2 regions of the Pseudoalteromonas xiamenensis genome follow, and region 1 is predicted to be linked to the other one. Evidence: predicted binding sites of a transcription regulator. Region 1 holds the regulator's gene; the other holds the start of a gene.
The links. The regulator NrdR, encoded in region 1, represses ribonucleotide reductase genes. The targets are predictions, from matches to a motif close to AAACACNANATNTNGTGTTT.
Positions count from the first base shown of each region.

Region 1 (7,655 bases):
GCGAGTGGAACAAATGCTAAAAGAAACAATGTTCTCAAAGCATGACTTTTTTTCACGTTCAGTATCTGAACAAGAAACGAAACAAGCGATGCACACACTCCATGAAATGGGTTATTTAGTCGAACCTCATACTGCGATCGCTTACAAAGGCATGGTTGAAGATGAGCTTGCGAACGCGAGTTCGATTTTCCTTGCGACAGCACATCCAGCCAAATTTAAAGACTCTGTTGATGAAGTCCTTGGCACGGACATAGAGCTGCCAAAGGCCTTGTCTGACGCCTTGGCTAAGCCTTGTCTGGCGGAACCGTTGAAAGCGGACTACGCCGAGTTAAAAGCGGCGGTTTACGCAAAGCTCGCGGTGCAATAACCCCATTGTTGTACAAGAGGCCAACAGGCCTCTTTTTGTTGCTACATTTAAAATATTTATTTAGTTTGGTTGTTTTTATAATTTTTATAAATGTTTAAATTAAAAAATATCATTGTCAAAAGACTGTGAAATAAATTCAATCCTTGATTAAATATGTTCACTCAAGTTACGCCCCGTTTGCGTAGGCAAGTGGTCAATTTAGGCGTACAATACGGCTTTTCACAATATACGTGTACCTAGGAGACCCCATGTTAGAACGTAGCATGAACATCGCTGATTTTGATTCAGAATTGTTTGCAGCGATTGAAGCGGAAACCGCTCGTCAAGAATCGCACATCGAGCTTATCGCATCTGAAAACTACTGTAGCCCACGCGTTTTAGAAGCTCAGGGTTCTCAGTTAACAAACAAATACGCTGAAGGTTATCCAGGTAAGCGTTATTATGGCGGTTGTGAGCACGTTGACGTTGTTGAACAATTGGCAATTGACCGTGCATGTGAATTATTCAAGTGTGATTACGCAAACGTTCAACCTCACGCAGGTTCACAAGCAAACGCAGCGGTTTTCCAAGCGTTACTTCAACCACATGATACCGTTCTAGGTATGAGCCTTGCGCATGGTGGTCACTTAACTCATGGTTCGCACGTAAATTTCTCAGGTAAGTCATACAACGCAATCCAATACGGTTTGAACGCTGAAACAGGTGAAATTGATTACGCGCAAGTTGAAGCGCTAGCGCTTGAGCACAAACCAAAAATGATCATCGGTGGTTTTTCTGCTTACTCAGGCATCGTTGATTGGGCTAAATTCCGTGAGATCGCAGATAAAGTAGGTGCATACTTACTTGTTGATATGGCGCACGTTGCAGGTCTTGTTGCGGCAGGTATCTACCCAAGCCCGCTACCACACGCACACGTTGTAACAACAACAACACACAAAACGTTAGCTGGTCCTCGTGGTGGTTTGATCCTGTCTGCATGTGGCGATGAAGAAATCTATAAAAAGTTAAACAGTGCCGTATTCCCAGGTGGCCAAGGTGGTCCTCTGTGCCACGTTATCGCCGCGAAAGCAGTTGCGTTCAAAGAAGCACTACAACCAGAATTCACAACGTACCAAACGCAAGTTGTTAAAAACGCGCAAGCAATGGTTGCAGTAATGCAAGCTCGTGGTTATGACATCGTATCAGGTAAAACAGATAACCATTTGTTCCTTCTTGACCTAATCAAGAAAGACATCACAGGTAAAGATGCTGATGCTGCGTTAGGTAATGCGTATATCACAGTAAACAAGAACTCTGTGCCAAATGACCCACGTTCACCGTTCGTTACATCAGGTTTGCGTATTGGTTCGCCAGCAATCACACGCCGTGGCTTTAAAGAAGCAGAAGCAAGTGAACTTGCAGGTTGGATTTGTGACATTCTAGACAACATCGCGGATGAGTCTGTACAACTTGCAGTACGTGAGAAAGTAAAAGCAATTTGTGCAAAATTCCCAGTTTACGCGTAATTACGCTAACAACTGAGTTGATTTTTGTTATGATAAAGGCCGCTGTTTAGCGGCCTTTTCTTTTTCAAGGAACTACTTCATATGCATTGTCCTTTTTGTACAGCTAAAGAAACTAAAGTGATTGATTCGCGTTTGGTTGGAGAAGGCTATCAAGTCAGGCGTCGACGTGAATGCATTGAATGCCATGAACGTTTTACGACGTTTGAAGGCGCTGAATTAGTGATGCCAAGAGTGATCAAGCAAGATGGTTCTAGAGAGCCATTTAATGAAGATAAACTCTTGAATGGCTTGCATAGAGCCTTGGAAAAAAGGCCGGTTAGTACGGAACAAATTGAAGAAGTTATTCATAAAATCAAATCTGAACTGCGAGCAACTGGCGAACGAGAAGTGTCTAGTCATTTTATCGGTGAACTGATTATGGAAGCGCTCAAGCGTCTAGATAAAGTTGCGTATGTACGCTTTGCTTCAGTTTATCGTTCCTTTGAAGACATCAAAGAATTTGGCGAAGAAATTGCGAAGTTAGGAGAGCACTAACGTGTCGGCATTTTCTTCACTAGATGAACAATACATGCGAAGAGCGATTGAGCTCGCCAAGCAAGGACAATTTACCACGACACCGAATCCTAATGTCGGTTGTGTCATTGTGAACAATAATGAAGTTGTTGGTGAAGGTTTTCACATTCGTGCTGGTGAGCCGCATGCAGAAGTGCACGCCCTTCGTATGGCGAAAGAGAAAGCTGTCGGTGCTACAGCCTATGTGACATTAGAGCCTTGCAGTCATTATGGACGCACTCCACCGTGCGCGAAGGGTCTAATTGACGCTGGGATAAGCAAAGTTATTGCAGCCATGGTGGATACAAATCCACAAGTCGCAGGAAAAGGGTTAGCAATGCTTGAAGTCGCGGGCATTGAGACTGCGTTTGGCTTACTTGAAAGTGATGCGCGAGCCTTAAATGAAGGCTTTTTTAAACGAATGGAACTGGGCTTGCCATTCGTCAGTTGTAAACTCGCGGCCAGTCTCGATGGCAAAACAGCGTTAAGCAATGGTGAAAGTAAATGGATCACGTCTGCGGACGCGAGAATGGACGTTCAACAGTTTCGTGCACAAAGTTGCGCGATTATTAGCGGTGCTGATACTGTCCTTGCTGATAATGCTAAATTAAATGTGCGAGAGCATTTTTATCCAGATTTACAAACAGAACCCAGACAACCAATTCGTGTGATCCTTGACTCAAATAATCGACTGACACCTGAACTTGCCTTATTTTCCTGTGAGTCGGCGATAATTCTTGTGCGAACAACTCCTTCCGCTATTGAAAATGTATCACCGTGGCCACATTTCGTGGAAGAAATCGTCGTAGAAGCAAAAAATGGTAAGGTGGATTGCCTTGCGCTTTTGAAAGTACTTGCTGCACGAGGCGTCAACCGTGTCTGGTTGGAAGCAGGACAAACATTGTCAGGTGTATTCCATGCAGAAGGCCTCATTGACGAGTACATTGTTTATCTAGCTCCAAAAATTTTAGGCGAAGGCAGTAAAGGCCTTTTTGCAACAAAACCACTTGCTCACTTATCTGATGCAATGGCATTGGAGTTTACACACGTTCAATCAATCGGCGTTGATCTTCGAATTCACGCAAGACAAGCTAGGTAATTATGTTTACAGGTATCATCGAAGCAACAGGTCATTTAAGCGAGTTGAAATTGCAACAGGGCGACCTGTCTGTGCGAGTAAAAAGCAGCAACCTTGATATGGCAGACGTTCATCTGGGCGATAGTATTGCGACCAATGGCGTATGTTTAACCGTGGTTGAAAAATTTTCAGATGGTTTTCGTGCTGATGTGTCGAATGAAACGCTATCACTGACGCGTTTTGGCGACTATAAAATTGGACAAACGGTTAATTTGGAAAAAGCGCTGCAACCTATTTCTCGCTTAGGTGGACATTTGGTTTCAGGACATATTGATGGCGTTGCAGACATTGTGGCAGTCACACCGAATGCGAGAGCGACCGAGTATTGGTTAAAAGCACCATCCCACTTGATAAAATACATTCCTTACAAGGGATCTGTCGCAATTGATGGGATTAGTTTGACGGTCAATGCCATTGAGGATGACCGCTTTAAGCTGACCATTGTTCCGCACACGGCCCAAGAGACAACCATTGCGGATTTTAAAGTAGGCACCAAAGTGAATCTTGAAGTCGACCAAATAGCACGCTATTTAGAGCGCTTGCTTGGAAAGGACGACACCGTTAAATCAGAATCGACTCTCACAACGAGTTTGCTTGCACAGGCTGGCTTTATTCGCTAGTTATAGAGTTGAGCAGACCTTAAAGCGTAGGTAAAACATGGCATTAAATAGCGTAAAAGAAATTATCGAAGACATTAAAGCCGGTAAAATGGTCATTTTAATGGATGACGAAGACCGTGAAAACGAAGGGGATTTGGTCATGGCGGCCGAACATATTACCCCTGAAGCTATCAATTTCATGGCAACCTATGGCCGAGGATTGATTTGTTTAACGATGACTCAAGAGCGTTGCAAACAATTAAATCTACCTTTAATGGTCAAGTCAAACGGTGCGCAGTTCTCAACAAATTTCACCGTGTCGATTGAAGCGGCGAAAGGCGTAACAACGGGTATTTCAGCCGCGGATAGAGCGCGGACAGTACAAGCTGCAGTTGCTAAAGGTGCAGTGCCAGAGGATATCGTTCAACCTGGTCATATTTTCCCAATCATGGCGCAGCCAGGTGGCGTATTAACGCGTGCCGGTCACACAGAAGCAGGTTGTGATTTAGCGCGCTTAGCGGGTCTTGAGCCTTCTTCCGTTATCGTTGAAATTCTTAATCCAGATGGCACTATGGCTCGTCGTCCAGAACTTGAAGTGTTTGCAAAAGAGCACGGTATTAAAATTGGGACCATCGCGGATCTGATTGAATACCGTAATTTAAATGAAACGACGATTGAGAAAGTGGCTGTTTGCAAATTGCCAACTGAATATGGTGAGTTCGATTTAGTCACCTATAAAGACACCATTGATAACCAACTTCATTACGCACTCATTAAAGGTGAAGTAACTGCTGAGACTCCAACGCTCGTGCGTGTTCACTTGCAAAGTACATTCAACGATATTTTGCAGTCAAGCCGAGGAGGGGAACGTAGCTGGGGCCTTACGTCTGCAATGCAACATATCGCACAAAACAACGGCGTATTGGTCATTTTGGCAAAGCAAGAGCGTACGTCTGATTTAGAAGCGATTGTGAAGAATTTTGCTAAGCAAGATGCGGGCGAACACGTGTCAGTGAACAAATTCCAAGGTACCTCACGCACGGTGGGGGTGGGTTCACAAATTCTGGCTGATTTGGGTATCCAAAAAATGCGTCTGATGAGTTTACCGAAGAAGTATCATGCGCTGTCAGGCTTCCACCTTGAAGTGGTGGAATACGTAGCACCAGAAGGTTACACCGAGTAAGTTTTCACTCATCTCATTTCGTTCAGTTTAGAATGAAGAATTAGAATCATCGCCTACGGTTTTACACAGTAGGCGAACTTAACTTTTATGTGCTATTATGCGCGTCTATTTGGCTATTGCTCAGATATAATTAGGAACAGCGAATGAAAATCATCGAAGGTAATAAATACGCACCGGGTAAAAAGTTTGCCATTGTAATCTCTCGTTTTAACGACTTTATTGGTCGTGCTTTGTTAGACGGAGCGGTTGACGAGCTTAAACGAGTAGGTGGTGTGAAGGACGAAGATATTACAGTCGTTTATGTGCCTGGTGCGGTTGAACTGCCATTGGCAGCTAAGCGCCTTGCGATGAAAAAAGAACACGACGCAATTATTGCGTTAGGTGTAATTATTCGTGGTGGTACACCTCATTTTGATTTGGTTGCGAATGAATCAAACAAAGGTCTTGCGAGTGTCTCGCTTGATTATGATGTTCCAGTTGCATTTGGTGTGCTTACAACAGAAAGCATCGAGCAAGCAATTGAACGTGCGGGCACTAAAATGGGCAATAAGGGTGGCGAAGCTGCACTTAGTGCGCTAGAAATGGTAAACGTACTAGATCTTATTTAAGAATCTCAGAGGAATTTAAGTGAAACCAGCAGCGAGACGTAAAGCACGAGTTTTAGCACTACAAGCAGTGTACTCATGGCAGCTAAGTGGTAACCCGATTGCAGACATCGAACAGCAAATGTTGATCGAAAACGACGTATCAAAAATCGATGTTGAATACTTTAAAGATATTGCTCGTGGTGTTGTAGTAAATCAAAAGCAACTAGACGAAGTGGTATCTCCACATTTATCACGTCCGTTTGATGACTTAGACATGGTTGAGCGCGCTATCCTTCGTTTGAGTGCGTATGAGCTTAAGTTCCGTGAAGATGTCCCTTACAAAGTGGCTATTAACGAAGGTATTGAACTCGCAAAAATGTTCGGTGCTGAAGACAGTCATAAATTCGTTAATGGTGTGCTTGATAAAGCAGTGAAACTACTTCGTTCAAAAGAGTTTTCTGCCAAGCAATAATTCAGGAGAGCCGGCGTAGGCCGGCTTTTTTGTGTATGAAGGAATTTGAGTTAATTAATCGCTATTTCAAAGGCCGAGGTATCACGCGACGTGATGTGGACTTAGGCATTGGCGATGACTGCGCACTGGTTTCAGTTCCTGAAAACAGTCAATTGGCTATCACAACCGATACATTGGTGTGTGGCGTGCATTTCTTTGAAGACATTCCCCCAAGAGCTCTTGGACATCGAGTTTTAGCTGTAAATCTCAGTGACTTAGCGGCAATGGGCGCGGAGCCAACTTGGGTGTCACTGGCGCTTACGCTACCAAGTGTAGATTTAGAATGGCTTGAAGCGTTCACTGAAGGGCTTCACGAAATTGCAGAATACTACAACGTTCAAGTTATTGGTGGAGATACAACGCAAGGTCCTCTGACAATTACGGTTTGTGCTAAAGGGATTATTCCTAAAGGGAAAGCGCTGACTCGCAGTGGTGCAAAAGTTGGTGATTGGATTTTTGTGACAGGGCCGCTTGGCGATGCAGGACTTGCGATTGAAGCGCGAAAACAAGGGCTTAACATTACTCCTGAAAATAGGCAGGATGTCGAAAAACGTTTTTATTTCCCGACACCACGAGTTGCAGCAGGGCAAGTGCTTCGCGGACTTGCAACTTCAGCTATTGATGTATCCGATGGTTTAGTGGCGGATCTTGGGCACATACTTCGAAAATCGAATGTGAATGCGACGGTTCAAGTGGAAAAAGTGCCGGTATCAGAAGCGATGAAGGCAACGTTAAGTGAACAAGAACGTTGGCCGTATGTTTTAAGTTACGGCGATGACTATGAGTTGTTATTTACAGTCTCTGATACCAACAAAAGTACACTAGCGAATAAGTTAAAGCAGTATGGCGTTGAAGCAAAATGCATCGGGCAGATCTTAGCAGGAAATGGTCAACTAGAGTTGACTTTACGAGGGCAAAAGTTTGCTTTACCAGCGCGTGGATACGAGCATTTTAGTAACGAGTAGTTAGGAATAGAGTGAAGCAGTCTAAATATTCTTTAAGTCGTCCGCATCAGTTTTTGGCGTTGGGCTATGGTTTGGGTCTCGCACCAAAAGCACCCGGCACATTTGGTACTTTGGGGGCGTTACCCTTTATCTTCCTATCAAATGGATGGCCTATCTGGTTACAGATAGCAATTGCAGTAGTCTTCTGTTTGATTGGATTTTGGGCATGTGGAAAAACTGCTGACGATCTAGGCGTGCATGACCATCCT
Region 1 covers NZ_CP099917.1:2,935,834-2,943,488, forward strand. The annotation lists gene thrC (threonine synthase) at 1-367, shown strand, start outside; gene glyA (serine hydroxymethyltransferase) at 616-1,872, shown strand; gene nrdR (transcriptional regulator NrdR) at 1,954-2,406, shown strand; gene ribD (bifunctional diaminohydroxyphosphoribosylaminopyrimidine deaminase/5-amino-6-(5-phosphoribosylamino)uracil reductase RibD) at 2,441-3,523, shown strand; gene NI389_RS13610 (riboflavin synthase) at 3,526-4,182, shown strand; gene ribBA (bifunctional 3,4-dihydroxy-2-butanone-4-phosphate synthase/GTP cyclohydrolase II) at 4,220-5,344, shown strand; gene ribH (6,7-dimethyl-8-ribityllumazine synthase) at 5,488-5,952, shown strand; gene nusB (transcription antitermination factor NusB) at 5,972-6,403, shown strand; gene thiL (thiamine-phosphate kinase) at 6,439-7,407, shown strand; gene NI389_RS13635 (phosphatidylglycerophosphatase A family protein) at 7,419-7,655, shown strand, end outside.

Region 2 (7,655 bases), 880 kb from region 1:
TTGAAAACGAGGTTGGAGATGTATTAGTAGGGGTGTTTTGCGACAATTTGGAATTGAGCGAAATGATAAAATACGCCAAGGTCTACGAGAAGGTCGTCATGTTACAGGTAAAAGAAGAGGTACACATTGACTTGGCATCATTACAGCATGTGCATAATCTAAGTATATTTTTGTTAGATGCTGAATTTATAGAAAGGTTGTCTGAAAGTATTACGCAAAGTTTGCATTGGGATGTGGTTATCGATAATGGCTTGATTGCGGTGAGCAATAAAAGCGACTACTTCGAATCTCAGATCTACAAGCTAAAATAGCTCAATCTCAATATCTGTAATCGGTTGGCTGCAACAGGTCAGTACTTCTCCCTCTCGAACAAACGCCAGAGGTTCTTCGTTATAGATGACCTGTCCTTTTATCAGTTTCACTCTACACGCACCGCAAAATCCCTCTCGACATTGGTAAGGAGCATCTATTTTCGCTGATTCTAATGTCACAAGCAGGGAAGGCGAATGAGCCGCATGTTGCAGCGGCTCATTATGATTAGTCAATGTGACAACAGGAATGGGTTTTTCAACCATTACAGGTCGAAATCACCAAAGTCTGAAGCATCTACTTCTGCGTCAATTTGACCAACAAGGTATGAACTAATTTCAGCTTCTTGTGGCGCAACCTGAACGTTATCAGAGACGAGCCAAGCGTTAATCCATGGAATTGGGTTGCTCTTATTTGCAAATTGCGTTGGCAAGCCGACCGCGGCCATGCGTACATTGGTAATGTATTCAACGTATTGACACAAAATATCTTTGTTCAAACCAATCATTGAGCCATCTTTGAAAAGGTACTCCGCCCATTCTTTCTCTTGCTGCGCGGCTTCAACGAACATTGCAATTGCTTGTTCTTTACATTGGGCAGCTACGATAGCCATTTCAGGATCGTCTTTACCTTCTTGCATGATATTAAGCATGTGCTGTGTACCAGACAAATGTAACGCCTCATCGCGAGCGATTAGCTTAATGATTTTTGCATTACCTTCCATCAATTCACGTTCTGCAAACGCAAACGAACACGCGAAACTAACATAGAAACGAATTGCTTCGAGAATGTTGACAGACATGACACATAGATAAAGCAGTTTCTTCAATTCAAACAAATTGATATGAACTGTTTCGCCATTGATAGTGTGTTTACCTTCACCATACTGGTTGTAGATAGCCACTTTCTCTATAAGCTCATCGTAGTGTTTTGTCACCGCATTTGCGCGTTTTGAAATACGTTCATTCGTCACGATGTCATCAAAGACAATCTCAGGATTTTGAGTCACGTTACGAATAATGTGCGTGTACGAACGGCTATGAATGGTTTCACTGAAAGCCCATGTTTCAATCCATGTTTCCAATTCTGGAAGCGAAACGATAGGAAGAAACGCGACATTCGGTGAGCGACCTTGAACACTATCTAGCAGAGTTTGATACTTAAGGTTACTTAAGAAAATGTGCTTCTCATGCTCAGGAAGAGCTTGGAAATCGATACGGTCTTTACTAACGTCCACTTCTTCTGGTCGCCAGAAAAACGATAACTGCTTCTCTATAAGCTTTTCAAAAATAGGAAACTTTTGCTGGTCATAACGAGAAACGTTAACCGACTGACCGAAAAACATAGGTTCTTTTAACTGATCATTATGCGTTCTGCTAAAAGTTGAATAAGACATAAAAAACCACTCAATACCAGAAAAAGCGGGCCTTTGACCCGCTATAATTATTATTAGATTTTACACGCTCCGCCTTCACAGCCATCGTCTTCCACTTGAGGTTTCAATTCCTCTTGAGAATCCGATGCGCCGTCACGCGTATTGTGGTAATACAATGTTTTCACACCTAGTTTGTATGCTGTTAAAAGATCTTTCAACAACAACTTCATTGGTACCTTACCACCATCAAACTTGTTTGGATCATAATTGGTGTTTGCAGAAATCGTTTGGTCGATAAATTTTTGCATAATACCAACAAGTTGTAGGTAACCATCGTTAGATGGAATATCCCAAAGAAGTTCATAGCTGTCTTTTAGACGATCATACTCAGGTACAACTTGCTTCAAGATGCCGTCTTTACTTGCTTTAACACTAATGTGACCACGTGGCGGTTCAATACCATTAGTTGCGTTCGAAATCTGAGAAGATGTTTCAGAAGGCATTAGCGCAGACAGCGTTGAGTTACGCATACCGTACTTAACGATGTTTTCACGCAGTGAATCCCAGTCTAAATGCAGTGGCTCTGAACACACAGAATCTAAGTCTTTCTTGTACGTATCGATTGGCATGATGCCTTTTGAATACGTTGTTTCGTTAAACTTAGGACATGCGCCTTTTTCTTTCGCAAGTTCATTTGAAGCCTTCATTAGATAATATTGAATCGCTTCAAATGTTTTATGCGTCAAACCGTTTGCACTACCGTCAGAATACTTCACACCGTTCTTTGCAAGGTAATAAGCGAAGTTGATAACACCGATACCAAGCGTGCGGCGGCCCATTGTCGCGTTGAAGGCTGCAGGTACAGGGTAGTCTTGATAATCAAGCAAGTTATCAAGTGCACGAACTGCAAGCTCAGCTAGTTCTTCTAACTCATCAAGAGATTGAATCGCACCCAAGTTGAACGCTGATAGCGTACACAATGCAATTTCACCTTCAGGGTCATTTACATTGTTCAACGGTTTAGTTGGTAACGCGATTTCTAAACACAAGTTAGATTGACGAATAGGCGCAATCACCGGGTCAAACGGACTGTGAGTATTACAGTGGTCAACGTTCTGCAAGTAGATACGGCCTGTATTAGCACGCTCTTGAGCAAACATTGAGAAGAGCTCAATTGCTTTAATGCGCTTTTTACGGATCGACTCGTCTTGTTCATACTTAACGTACAATTCTTCAAACTTAGCTTGGTCTTGGAAGAATGAGTCGTAGAGTCCAGGTACGTCAGATGGGCTGAACAGAGTAATGTACTCGTCTTTAATCAAGCGAGAGTACATTAGTTTGTTAAACTGAACACCATAATCCAAATGACGTACACGGTTTTCTTCAACACCACGGTTGTTTTTCAATACCAGTAAGTTTTCAACTTCCAAGTGCCATAATGGATAGAATAGGGTAGCTGCACCACCACGAACACCGCCTTGAGAACAGCTCTTAACCGCGGTTTGGAAGTGTTTGTAAAATGGAATACAGCCAGTGTGGTAAGCCTCGCCATTGCGAATTGGGCTACCAAGAGCACGAATGCGACCAGCGTTAATACCAATCCCAGCGCGTTGTGAAACGTATTTCACTATTGCAGAAGATGTTGCGTTGATTGAATCAAGGCTATCGTCACATTCAATAAGAACACACGAGCTAAATTGACGCGTTGGTGTACGAACCCCAGCCATAATAGGCGTAGGTAACGAAATTTTGAATGTCGATACCGCATCATAAAAACGGCGGATATAGTCTAAGCGCGACGTTTTATCGTAGCCTGAGAACAAGCTCGCAGACACAAGCATATAAAGGAATTGAGCGCTTTCATAGATTTGGCCAGTCACTCGGTTTTGAACTAGGTATTTACCTTCTAGTTGTTTTACCGCGGCGTAGCTGAAATTAAGATCGCGACTATGATCAAGAAAACCTTCAAGCTGTTCAATCTCTTCTTTCGTGTAGTCTACCAATAAATGGCGATCATAACGGTTATCTTCCACCATCGTAACGATGTGATCGTACAGACGCGGTGGTTCGAATTGACCATAGGCTTTCTTGCGTAAGTGGAAAACAGCAAGGCGCGCAGCAAGGTACTGATAATCAGGAGTTTCTTTCGAGATTAAGTCAGCAGCGGCTTTGATAATTGTTTCATGGATGTCTTCTGTACGAATGCCATCATAAAACTGGATGTGCGATTTAAGCTCTACTTGTGAAACAGAGACATTGTCTAATCCCTCTGCTGCCCATTCTATAACGCGATGGATCTTATCAAGATCCAACGGCTCTTTGCGGCCGTTTCTTTTAGTGACTGATAGCTGTTGGTTCATAGTTGTGCCTGTATCCCTTAGGAATGACTGTGTTTTTATGATTTGCGCACGGGGCTAAAATTTGTTTAGCATTTCACCACTATATATGGTGCTCCACAAACCGAGGATCACAAGATAGAGTGGTTGATCTTTTTTTGCAAGGGACAGATCCGGCCACGATTGTGGATAACATTGGGATAATCCATTTTCGTTAGTGCTCACTAACCTTTGAACTTTAGTTCAAAGTAAAAAAATTAAAAATCAACTCGCGAAAATCTTTTTTTCGCTTTTTTTTACTCTGTAAATTAAGTGATTTTTAATTCGCCAGCACATCGAGCAAAAATCGTTCACAACACAATATATAGTATTAAGTGGGTTTAATGTCACTATATATTGTGAAAAATATCAGATGGGTTAGTAGCATATTGATCCGCGTTCCAAGTTTGTGCAACCTTTGTACTAGGAACGTATCCCCACATCGCCACGATGGATTTCATTCCTGCAGCTTTAGCGGCTTGTACATCTCTTTCTGCGTCCCCAATATACCAACAGTTGGACGGGTTTACGTTTAATTGATCACATGCATGCAATAATTGATCTGGGTGCGGTTTAGCGCGTGCTAACGTATCACCGCAGATCACGACCGGTATTCTTGAAAGAGTTGTTATGCTTTTAACAATGGGTACGGTCAGGAAAGTAGGTTTGTTTGTAACAATTGCAACGTTGATTTTGTTGGCAATCAATCCCGAAATAAGCAAATCAATTCCGTCAAACAACACGGAGTGGGTACAACCGAGCGTTTCATAAAGCGATAAGAATCGTGTTTTAAGTGATTCAAAATCCCGTGATTTGAGTTCATCACCAAAACCAAGTTCTAACATGGCCTTAGAACCGTCAGAGACGGTTGGTCTAAATGCTACCTCGTTTATAGGGTCTAAACCTTCTTGTTCTAGAATATCATTGAGTGCTTTTAATAGATCTGGCGCGGTATCAAGTAATGTACCGTCCAGATCAAAAAGTACTGCACTAGGTTTTGCAGTCGGCATTAGGCAAGTTTCTCAAAGTGAAGAATATAGTTAACGCTCACGTCTTTGCTCAGTTTGAACTGTTTAGAAAGTGGAGAGTATTCGATACCCGTGCTTGCTCTGACTTTCAGGTCAGCTTGTTCTGCCCAATCAATCAACGTTGCTGGACGAATAAACTTATCATGGTCGTGTGTTCCATCAGGAACAATCTTCATGATTTTTTCGGCGCCAACAATAGCAAGTAAATAGGCTTTTATTGTTTTGTTTAAAGTAGAGAAGAAAACTTGTCCACCGGGTTTCACGAGCTTAGCAACGGCAAGGATGACAGAAGCGGGATCAGGAACGTGTTCTAACATCTCCATGCAGGTTACTACGTCAAAACGAGCAGGGTTTTCGTCAGCAAAAACTTCTACAGGTGTTTTCAGATAAGTCACGTTAACACCAGCCTCAAGCGCGTGTAACTTTGCTACATTTAATGGTTCTTGACCCATGTCAATACCTGTTGCGTCCGCTCCAACTTTGGCCATACTTTCAGTAAGAATGCCGCCACCGCAACCAACATCGAGTACTTTTTTACCGAAAAGGCCATTACTCTTGTTTTGAATAAAATCTAAACGAAGCGGATTAATGTCATGCAATGGTTTAAATTCGCCCTCGCGGTCCCACCAACGTTCTGCAATCGCCTCAAACTTCGCAATTTCAGCACTATCCACATTCTGATGTTCGGTCATAAAAAGCTTCCTGATTAATCTGAGCGCATTTTAAAGGGGGTATTTTATAAAACCCATACTTTGTGGCCTGTAAATTCTTTAAATTTATGATACGATGGCCTTTGCATATTTTAATAATAACATGCTCACGAGTCGCAAGTTTGACACAAAAGTGAGTGACACTGAAGGAAAGTAGAGTCAAATGTCTGATCTCGCCAATGAAATCCTGCCAGTCAATATTGAAGACGAACTCAAGAACTCGTACCTAGATTACGCAATGAGCGTAATTGTTGGTCGTGCACTTCCTGATGTTCGTGATGGTCTTAAGCCAGTGCACCGTCGCGTATTGTTCGCGATGCATGAGCTTAAAAATGATTGGAACAAACCATACAAAAAATCTGCACGTGTTGTAGGTGATGTAATCGGTAAATATCACCCTCATGGTGATAGTGCGGTATACGATACAATCGTACGTATGGCACAGCCATTCTCGTTGCGGTATATGCTCGTTGATGGTCAAGGTAACTTCGGTTCAGTTGATGGTGACTCTGCTGCGGCAATGCGTTATACGGAAGTCCGTATGTCGAAATTGTCACACGAGCTACTCGCCGATCTTGAAAAAGAAACGGTTGATTATGTGCCTAACTACGACGGTACAGAGCAAATCCCAGATGTTTTGCCAACCAGAGTGCCTAACTTATTGGTCAACGGTTCTTCTGGTATTGCGGTTGGTATGGCAACAAATATACCTCCACACAACTTGACGGAAGTCATCAATGGTTGTTTGGCTCTTATTCAAAATCCGGATATGACGATTGAAGAAATCATCGACTACATCCCTGGGCCTGACTTCCCAACATCTGCAATTATCAACGGTAAGAAAGGCATCATCGATGCGTATAAAACCGGTCGTGGCAAAATCTACATTCGTGCCCGTGCAGAGATTGAGGTAGATGAAAAAACGGGCCGTGAAACGATCATTGTTCACGAGATCCCATACCAAGTTAACAAAGCGCGTCTAATAGAAAAGATTGCTGAGTTAGTTAAAGATAAGAAGATTGAAGGCATCAGTGCGCTACGTGATGAGTCTGACAAAGACGGTATGCGTATTGTTATTGAAGTTAAGCGCGGCGAAGTAGGTGAAGTTCTACTTAATAACCTGTATGCACAAACACAAATGCAAACTGTGTTTGGTATCAACATGGTTGCGCTTGCTAACAATCAACCAAAACTGTTCAACATCAAAGAAATGTTGGAAGCGTTCATCATTCACCGACGCGAAGTAGTAACACGCCGTACAGTGTATGATTTACGTAAAGCGAGAGATCGTGCCCATACACTTGAAGGTTTGGCGATTGCACTTGCAAACATCGACCCAATCATCGAACTTATTCGTAAGTCTCCAAGTCCAAGCGAAGCAAAAATCGGACTTATTTCACGTCCTTGGGACTTGGGTACTGTTCGCCCTATGCTTGAAAAGGCGGGTGAAGAAAATGCTGCGCGTCCAGATTGGTTAGCGCCAGAGCTTGGTATCCGTGATGGTGTGTACTACCTTTCTGAACAACAAGCACAAGCTATCTTAGATTTACGTCTACATAAGCTTACGGGTCTTGAGCACGAGAAAATTCTTGCAGAATATCAAGAGTTGCTAGATCTGATCGCTGAATTGCTTTACATCTTAAGTTCACCAGAGCGTTTGATGGAAGTAATCCGTGACGAGCTTGTTGAAATCAAAGAAACATACGGTGATGGCCGTCGCACTGAAATTAGCGCGGCTGCACACGATATCAGCCTAGAAGATCTAATCACTGAAGAAGACGTTGTTGTGACGCTGTCTCACGAAGGCTATGTGAAGTACCAACCGCTTTCTGACTATGAGTCACAACGTCGTGGTGGT
Region 2 covers NZ_CP099917.1:133,005-140,659, forward strand. The annotation lists gene NI389_RS00580 (YaeQ family protein) at 1-311, shown strand, start outside; gene yfaE (class I ribonucleotide reductase maintenance protein YfaE) at 303-575, opposite strand; gene nrdB (class Ia ribonucleoside-diphosphate reductase subunit beta) at 575-1,705, opposite strand; gene nrdA (class 1a ribonucleoside-diphosphate reductase subunit alpha) at 1,759-4,044, opposite strand; gene NI389_RS00600 (HAD family hydrolase) at 4,410-5,069, opposite strand; gene ubiG (bifunctional 2-polyprenyl-6-hydroxyphenol methylase/3-demethylubiquinol 3-O-methyltransferase UbiG) at 5,069-5,779, opposite strand; gene gyrA (DNA topoisomerase (ATP-hydrolyzing) subunit A) at 5,961-7,655, shown strand, end outside.
Region 2: a site for NrdR is predicted at 4,119-4,138, ahead of nrdA (class 1a ribonucleoside-diphosphate reductase subunit alpha). Genes of this name have one in related genera too.